3 regions of the Serratia symbiotica genome follow, and region 1 is predicted to be linked to each of the others. Evidence: predicted binding sites of a transcription regulator. Region 1 holds the regulator's gene; each other region holds the start of a gene.
The links. The regulator LexA, encoded in region 1, represses DNA repair genes until DNA is damaged. The targets are predictions, from matches to a motif close to TNCTGTATGTACATACAGNA.
Positions count from the first base shown of each region.

Region 2: a site for LexA is predicted at 1,331-1,350, ahead of rmuC (DNA recombination protein RmuC). Genes of this name have one in related genera too.
Region 3: a site for LexA is predicted at 1,524-1,543, ahead of umuD (translesion error-prone DNA polymerase V autoproteolytic subunit). Genes of this name have one in related genera too.

Region 1 is NZ_CP050855.1:2,894,483-2,897,637, forward strand. Features, by position in the region: gene zur (zinc uptake transcriptional repressor Zur) at 1-96, shown strand, start outside; gene dinF (MATE family efflux transporter DinF) at 274-1,614, opposite strand; gene lexA (transcriptional repressor LexA) at 1,727-2,335, opposite strand; gene SYMBAF_RS14370 (diacylglycerol kinase) at 2,435-2,803, opposite strand; gene plsB (glycerol-3-phosphate 1-O-acyltransferase PlsB) at 2,948-3,155, shown strand, end outside.
Region 2 is NZ_CP050855.1:192,018-195,172, forward strand. Features, by position in the region: gene rmuC (DNA recombination protein RmuC) at 1-1,264, opposite strand, end outside; gene SYMBAF_RS01030 (OprD family outer membrane porin) at 1,406-2,722, opposite strand; gene SYMBAF_RS01035 (histidine phosphatase family protein) at 2,828-3,155, opposite strand, start outside.
Region 3 is NZ_CP050855.1:925,845-928,999, reverse strand. Features, by position in the region: gene umuC (translesion error-prone DNA polymerase V subunit UmuC) at 1-1,088, opposite strand, end outside; gene umuD (translesion error-prone DNA polymerase V autoproteolytic subunit) at 1,091-1,510, opposite strand; gene fdhD (formate dehydrogenase accessory sulfurtransferase FdhD) at 1,948-2,778, shown strand.

The sequences.
Region 1 (3,155 bases):
CACGGTCTGTGTACTGGCTGTGTTGAGGTTGAAGCTTGCGACAGCAAGCATGATTGTGGCGAACACGACCATAGCATCGCCATCAAAAGGAAATAGGCTGGGCTAACAGGATCTCTTTGTAGCTATCGTCAAGCCAGCTATAGTAGCTTCAGGCGTCAATCCGCGAATGCCTCTGGTGCTATTAGCGCTACTTGTTGTAAGTTCCCCAAGATTTCACTTCTTTCTCAGCCGCCTCTTTTTTCTGGCAGCATCAATGCGTATTAGATATTTCCATCATTCTGGTGCTGCAAACCAACTGCCATGCACCCTATGGAGATGCCAGCGCCAGCCCAGCGTCAGACCACGCAGTATGAGGAATACCGCCAGCGCCAGCCACAACCCGTGGTTGCCTAGCCACGGTACGCTAAACAGTGTCAATACATAGCCAACGGCCGCCACCGCCATGCTGTTGCGCATCTCTGCACCACGGCTGGCACCAATAAACATACCATCCAGCAAATAACACCACACGCCAACCAACGGCAAGACAACCTGCCACAGCAAATAATGATGAGCCAACGCACGCAATTCATGCAGCGAGGTCAAGGCCGCCACTATCTGCTGACCAGCCAAGAAGTAGAGCACAGCAAAGGCCAACGCTACCAGGCAAGCCTGACGACAGGCAGCGTGCCATATTTTTCTCAGTTGGCTGTCATCACGCGCACCATAGGCATGACCCGAATGTGCTTCAACCGCATAGGCAAAGCCGTCTAAAGCGTAGGCGGAGAAGGCCAGAAGGTTCATTAATACCACATTTACCGCCACCACCTCGCTGCCTAGGCGTGCGGCAAAGAGGGTCAGCGAGGCGAAGCACAGTTGTAGCAGCAACGAGCGCAACATGATGTCGCGGTTTAGGGCCAGCAAGCGCCTAAGGTTGCCGCGCCAAGCCTGTTGCAACATCAGCAACGATATCCCACGCATGCGCATTACCCGCCACGCTAGCCCTAGCCCCAGTAGCAGCGTGGCATATTCTGAGATGGCAGTCGCCATCGCTGCCCCTTGCACCTTCCAGCCCAGTCCCATTACCAGCCAGATATCCAGCACAATATTCAGCAGGTTGCCGACAATCAGGAAGATCACCGGCGCACGCACATGCTGCACGCCGAGCAGCCAGCCGAGTAGCACCATATTGACCAGTACTGCCGGGGCGCTCAACCAACGAATGTCCAGAAACAGTCGCGCCTGTTCCAGTACCTTAACGTTGCCACCAACGATCCGCAGCGCCAAATCAATCAGCGGGTGGCGCAGCAGCACCATTGCCAACCCGGTCAATAGTGCCAATAGAAGCGGCTGCATAAAGGCACGCGCCAGCCTCTGCTGGCTCTGCGCTCCCAGCGCTTGGGCGGCCAACCCGGTAGTGCTCATGCGCAGAAACAGTAGCAGCATAAACAGGAAATTACTGACCATCGTGCCGATCGCCACACCGCCCAAATAGATCGGGCTATCAAGATGGCCGATCACAGCAGTATCCACTAACCCTAGCAACGGCACGGTGATATTGGAGAAGATCATCGGCAGGGCCAGGTGCCACAGGGCTTTATCGGTGTCGCTGGTAAAGGCAGAGATCAGGTGCATTATGCAATGTTCCCATGGTAGTGCAGTTGCCACATTAGGTGGAGTAAAACGAAACCGCCCCAAAACAGGGGCGGGTTAAATCAGGGGACAACGGTTTAGTTAGGCGTGACGCTTAAATCCAGTCGCCATTGCGGATCACACCGACTGCCAGACCTTCGATAGTGAAATTTTGCTGGCGCAGATCGACCACTATCGGTTGAAATTCGTTGTTTTCCGGCAGCAATTCAACCATGTTACCGCTTTTTTTCAGTCGTTTGACGGTAACTTCATCTTCAATGCGCGCCACTATGACTTGGCCATTGCGCACATCCTGAGTTTTGTGTACCGCTAACAGATCGCCATCCAAAATGCCGATATCGCGCATCGACATGCCGATAACCCGCAGCAGGAAATCCGCGTTTGGTTTAAATAAGGAAGGATCTACCTTATAGTGGCCTTCAATATGCTGTTGAGCCAACAGTGGCTCGCCAGCAGCCACACCACCAATCAGCGGTAAACCTGCTTCATCTTCCATCAGCAGGCGTATGCCGCGCGACGCGCCGGAGATGATCTCGATGACCCCTTTGCGCGCTAACGCCTTCAGATGTTCTTCGGCGGCATTTGGTGAGCGGAACCCCAGACGCATAGCGATCTCAGCACGTGTCGGCGGCATGCCTGTCTGCAAAATATGATCGCGAATCAGTTCATAAACCTCTTGCTGCCTGGTAGTTAGTGCTTTCATTCCACCCCCTGTTCGTTTATACAGTTTTGCTGTAAGTATATACAGGCATGCCTGAATTGGGAACCGACGAATGAATAAAATCAGGGTGTCACGCCCCGTTCAAATGAAGTGTTGCAACAAAATCGACCCCCAAACGAACAGCGCCAACACGATCGCCAGCAACACTGCCGCTGCCCCCATATCCTTTGCACGGCCAGACAGTTCATGATATTCACTACCTACCCGATCGATCACCGCCTCTATCGCGCTGTTCAGGATCTCAACAATCAGCACCAATACCACCGATCCGATCAATAAAATGCGCGCTATCGCACCTACATTCAGCCAAATTGCCAGTGTGATAGCCAGCATGGCCACCACCAATTCCTGGCGGAATGCCGCCTCATGCCGCCAAACAGCGGCAAGTCCTTTATAAGAATAGCCAGCGGCTTTAATAATACGGGTCAGGCTGGTTGCTTGATTTGCCATGTTTCTGTGCCTTTCTCAGGGGTAAATCATAAAAAGAGTCTAGATCACTTAGTGATGTCGGCTCTCGTTTTCCAACACCGCAGATCTGCTACCCGGTTTCTGGTATGCTTGTGTTGCATTGCTAACAAGAGGCTTCACGTAGTTATGTCAGGTTGGCGTAAAATTTATTATAAATTATTGAATTTACCACTCAAATTATTGGTAAGAAGCAAGGTTATCCCTTCAGATCCTGTCAGGGAGTTAGGATTAGATCCCTCACGGCCGATTTTGTATGTTTTGCCTTATAATTCCAAGACGGATTTGCTGACGCTACGCACTCAGTGCCTGGAGCAGGATCTGCCCGATCCTCTTG
Region 2 (3,155 bases), 650 kb from region 1:
CGACGAACAGCCGCATTTTGTCATATAGCTTTGCTGCCCGGTCTGCGATGTGTTGAGCGTTCTGGCTTTGGTGCTCGTAGCGCCACAGGTTAGTGATGGTGCGTAGCGCCACCAGCAGCGTAGTTGGGCTGACCAACATGATGTTGTGCTTAAGCGCCTCGCTGATCATCTCCGGCGCACGGTCAATCGCCAGTAGAAAGGCCGGTTCGATGGGGATGAACATCAGCACGTAATCCAGCGAGCGCAAACCGGGCAACTGCTGATAATCCTTGTGCCCCAGCAGCCGGATATGGCCGCGCAATGAGGCAATATGCTCGTTTAGCGCCGCCTCGCGCTGTGCCTCGTCTTCACCGTTAAAATAACGCTCATAGGCAATCAAGGACACCTTGGCGTCGATCACCACATCCTTGCCTTGCGGCAGACGGACGATCACATCCGGTTGCATGCGACTATGGTGATCCACCCGCACGTTGACCTGGGTTTCATACTCATGCCCCTCGCGCAGGCCGGAGGCTTCCAGCACCCGGCTCAGCACCACCTCGCCCCAGTTGCCCTGGGTTTTGTTGCCCCCTTTTAGCGCCTTGGTGAGGTTGATGGCTTCACGCGCCATCTGGGCATTCAATTGCTGCAAATGGCGTATTTCATGCGTCAACGTATGGCGCTCGCGTGCTTCCTGTCCAAAGCTGTCTTGCACCTGTCGGCGAAAACCGTCCAGTTGTTCACGTAACGGCAACAGCAGGCGATCCAGGCTTTGCTGGTTTTGTTCATCCACCTTGCGGCCACTATGTTCGAAAATACGGTTTGCCAGGTTTTCGAATTGGGTAGTGAGACGCTGTTCGCTGTTGATCAGCAGGCGCTGCTTCTCTTCTGCGGCCATGCGGGTCTCCTCCAGCCGGATGGTGACTTCACGTAGTTCGGCTTCCTGCGCGCTGTTGACCTCACGCTGGGCGCGCAGTTCCTGATTGAGCAACTCACACTCGTTGCGCCAGTGATTGAGCTGTTGCAGCTTTTCCTGCCCAGTTGCCAGTTGGCTGTGTAAATTGCGCAGTTCCAACTCGTTCTGGCGCATTTGTTGCTCATGGTGTCGTAACGTTTCCTCTCGAGCCGCTGCCGCCTGCTGCACCTGTTGCAACGCTTGCTCCAGCAAACGCAGTTCGGTCTCATACCGCGCGTTGGTCTGCTGCGCCAGTAGGCTGGCGATCAGCCACCCGAGTAGCAGGCCGATCCCCCCCCCACCGATCCCATAAACCAGACTGCTATCCACCCTGCCTCCTGTTAAACCTTGCCGCTACGGCGTTTCACACGCCCATTGCCTGTCACGTTAAGGGGAGGCTGTATGGATGTCCAGCACATTTTCATTGAAGGGGCGCAGTAGCGAAAAGTGATACCGCGCTGATTAGGTAGGTTAAAACAGTTTGAAGCGGTACTCGGCAATAAATTCTGCCGCCAGAGAATGAGACGTCTGATAGCGTCCATCGGCTATTACGGGGGTATTATTCTGGTGCTTATAGGACCAACCTGGGCCAACGATGGCGAGCACCGTCAGATTTTTCAACTTGTGATGTGAAGGCGTCCAGCGGCCAAAAGCGTTAATCTCACCGAGGCGTACCCTAGCCCCTTGATAGTCGAATTGACCATAGGTACCGAGCAGCCCGGCGGTGAATTCAGGCGTCATGCGGTATTCGGCTTCCATCCCCAGCATGGTTTCACCATCAGCCATATACGCTTCCACATTGGCCATAGAGGTGAAGGTGCCGCGTGAGTCTTTCGTCATATGACGCGGATAAAACCCCAACGCTCCTTCCCCTTTTGGTGCCCGAGTATGGGCGATACCCAACTTGAGGTTCCAGCGTGGCTCCTGCCATTTAGCATCGAAAGCATAGTGGTTGGCATTACGATCGAAATGACGTTTACTCAGCGCCATCGCCTGATAGCCGTCCAGCGCTTGGGTGGTGTAAATCTGGCTGCCCAGTGTGAGTTTCTCATCGGGGCTGAACGCCAGCCGTAAGATTTGGCGGCGCAAGTAGTCCTGAGATTCACCGTACGCCAATTGACCATTGAACAGGTCATTCTTATAGCCTAGCTCGGCAGTGGCGAGATGGCCGATAACACGGCCATCGTTGGTTTGCAGGCGTAGACTTTCGGGGGAGTTGCGCGCCATGGAACGCTCGATATAAGCCCCACGGAAAGACAACCCGGCACGCGTCGCTCCGCCTGACCAGCCCAAATAGCTGCTGGGAGAAAGACGGGTGGAACGGGAAATCACGCCATAATCGCGCAGTGTTTGCCAGCCCCACTGCGCATTGAGCGTAGCGCCACCCACCTCGCCTTTCAGTTTAATATAGCGCTGCCCAATTTTACTGAACCCCGCTGCATTGTCTTTACCATCATTGAGTTTGTTGTTGTACAACACGCCGCGAGAATTAAAAGCATCGCTAGCGCCCAGTTTTACTGCGCTGTAGTAATCAAGGTTAACACCGAGGATATCCGCCAGATAACCGGATTGATAGCCTAGCGCCAGCCCTTGTCCCCAGGCGCTGTGGATCTCCTGAGGCTTGGCAATGTCGGCGTCATCTTTGAGGTATTTCCAATAATTTTTCAGTGAGATCTCAGCCTGACTGTCCTTAAAAAAGGACGAATCAACCAGGCTTTTATCGGCACTCTGCGCTGTAGTTGATAATAGCGCAATAGCAATAACACCCCATGAAGCAGAATTTTTCATTATCATTACCCTCTGCATTAAGCATAAAGGTACCCTCCAGGGAAAATGTAATATCCCCAGGCATGCTAAGCCCGTGAAGAGTCTTTTTATTTTATAAAGTGAGTGTTACTGAGTTTTATTAATAATGGCTTTTCCTTTAGTAACATAACTAAAATCACCCACATCTTTCACCGTATATTTACCATTTTTATAAGAAATTTTGACTACTGCCGCATTCTCCAGTGGCTTATCTTTTTTCGGATCATCCGTCATATCTGAAATCATCATTAGCATTGATAACCCGGAAGAGACTGCCAAGATATTTTTATCTCCAGCCTTTACCGCATCCTGCACCATAGTATTCAGCGCACGTTGCATGCGCGTTTTTATCTGCAATGCATTTTCTGCTTCTTTTTTGTCATCGCTCTGACTGATGGCGTTTACTAATGTGATC
Region 3 (3,155 bases), 1.4 Mb from region 1:
CCACCATCGAACAAGTCAAGCTGTGCCATGGCACCAGTGCTAAAATCCCCCAGCATCACGCCTCCTTTCAGGTAGTATCGGCCCTCTTGCCAGATGCTTTCCAATACCCGCACCGCCGTGGCGATGATGTCTCGGCTATCGTTGCTCGGTATCCGCAGCCGGGCGCTCCCCATATTGCTGTAGTAACTCTCACTCGCCGCATGCGGGCTGGTTTTTATAAACACCGACACATGGCGGCAATAGCGATCATCCTGGCGCAACTTCTCGGCGGCGCACTCTGCATAGCTACAGATTGCCTCGCGCATATGCGGGTAATAGGTCAACCGCTGGCCAAACGAACGTGAACAGATGATCTGTTCCCTGGCGACCGCTGCCGCCTCCAATGGCAGACAAGATCCCCCGCGCAGTTCGCGCACCGTGCGCTCCAGCACCACGCTGAAGGTTTTGCGTACCAGCCGAGTATCGCAGTCCGCCAGTTGCAACGCGGTGTGAATGCCCATCGCCTGTAGCTGCCGTGCCAACCGCCGGCCAATGCCCCATACCTCTTCTACCGGTATCAATGCCAGCAGCTTGCGCTGGCGAGCCGGTTCTGACAGATCCACCACCCCCTGAGCACCACGCCACTTTTTGGCAGCGTAGTTGGCCAATTTGGCCAACGTCTTGCTCGGCGCGATGCCCACACCGACCGTTAAATGCAGTTCCCGTTGGATCCTATCGCGTATCTGGCTGCCAAACTGTTTCAGTGCTATGCAGTGGTTAATACCATCCAGCCGCAGAAAAGCCTCGTCCAGCGAGTAAATTTCCACTGCGGGTGCCATCTCCTCCAGCGTGTCCATCACTCGACGAGACATATCGGCATACAGTGCATAGTTGGAAGAGAACACCGCCACGTTCTGTCGGCGCAGGTCATCCTTAATCTTGAAGTAAGGTGCGCCCATTGTTATCCCCAGCGCTTTGGCCTCGGCGCTGCGGGCGATCACGCAGCCATCGTTGTTGGAAAGCACAACCACTGGCCGCCCTTGTAGATCTGGCCGAAAGATAGTCTCGCAGGAAGCATAAAATGCATTTACATCCACTAACGCAAACATGGCTACACCGCAGCATATACGATAAAGGTGACCACGCCGAAGATCTCCAGTCGCGCTTCCTCGCCAAGGACGATCGACGCATAGGCCGGGTTCATCGGCAGCAACCGTGTATCCGGGTGGCATTGCAGTTTCTTGACGGTGAATTCACCGTCGATAGCAGCGATAACGATATTGCCGTGCTCCGGCGTGAGCGAGCTGTCAACGATCAGCAAATCCCCGTTCTTGATATTGCCATCAATCATTGAGTCGCCGCTGGCACGCACAAAGTAGGTAGCATTGGGATGGCGTACCAACAGTTCGCCTATATCCAGGCGGCTCTCGACGTAATCCTGCGCCGGCGAAGGAAAACCGCAGGCAACGCGTTCGACGAACAACGGTAGCCTGTGGAGGGTTGATATTTCATCTGGTTGGTAAATATTCATGATGTGTTCCAAATACTGTTTGCATATACAGTATTTATGTTTTTACACTCACGATCAAGCCCTGAAAGACAGAAAAGTCCTATCCGGCTGATGGTGCTGGTGATTTAGTTATCTTCTCCTCGATGCCCACATATACCCTAAATAATTCAAGTTGCAGGAAGGCGGCAATGCAGCGACAAATCGGTCGGGAACCGATTTGAACAGCACTTGCACAGAGCCGCAGGTTGAACCTCAGGGATGAGGGGGCAATACTTGGCAATCGTGTTTTGTTCTGATGCGATTTAAGTTAAAGGAACCTTGCCTATTATCGAATTAGAAATGGCATTTTCATTTACCTAATGCGCTATTCCATTAATACTCATGTATAATAGCCGCCATTCCTGCCCCCCGAAGCTCTTTGCATCAGTATTTAATCCGGCGGCGCTGACGAGAAAATTATGAATAAGTATTTACTCATCAATGAGCATGGCGATGCCGAACAACCATGTCTATCACAGCATCGGGTATGGCAGCGCAACGATCTGGCTCAACCACAGTTGGACTGGCTGGCCGAAGAGGTACCGGTGGCGCTGGTGTATAACGGCATTTCTCATGTGGTGATGATGGCCACCCCGAAAGATCTGGCGGCATTCGCCATCGGTTTCTCGCTCTCTGAAGGGATCATCGCCTTCCCCGACGACATTTACGATATCTGGCAGCAGCCCGTCTGCAATGGCATTGAGGTGCATGTGGAACTCTCCAGCCGGCGTTTGATGCAGTTGAAAGCGAGGCGCCGCAGCCTGGCTGGCCGCACCGGCTGTGGCATCTGTGGCGTGGAGCAGCTACAAGATACTACCCGGCCAATCCCCCTGTTACCCTTTACCCAACGCTTTGCTTTGGCAATGCTTGATCGGGGTGTGACACAGTTGAAAAACGTTCAAACGGTGGGGCAACTGACTGGCTGTACCCATGCAGCGGCCTGGCTACAACCCGATGGCATGCTCAGCGGTGGCTGCGAAGATATTGGCCGACACGTGGCGCTCGACAAGCTGTTGGGCTACCGCAGCCAGCAAAACTGGCCGCAAGGTGCTGTACTAGTGTCTAGCCGCGCCAGCTATGAAATGGTACAAAAAACAGCCATGTGCGGCATTGAGATCCTATTTACTGTCTCCGCCGCCACCAGCCTGGCGGTGGCGGTAGCAGAGCAAAGCAATCTGACGCTGGTGGGCTTCAGCAAGCCGGGCCGAGCTATCGTTTACACTCATCCGCAGCGGCTGATTGCGGAGTAATTAAGTACAGCTCAGCAAAATATCTCCAATAAACCCATCGCTAAGCAAAACAGCAGAAAATATCTACATCACACTTATTCGCCCAAATCAAAACTGGTTTTTCCGCCTGTTTTTCTGGCACAGTTCCGTGCTGTCAAAGATTATCTTACGTCTATCATTAAATATTATCATGCCCAGTGTGGTGATCATCAGCATCCAATGGTATGGCAGCGTTGCCGTTCTTATTTACTGTCAGAAACTAATCGTATTATGGTCACCCGAAGGTTTCAACCAGCCACAGCAGCCGAATAAGGCTTTATTTTTTATTTGAATTTCATCATGGCCTTTTCTTTAAGAAAATATGCCTCACTCATGATTAATAAAAAATCAAACGTATT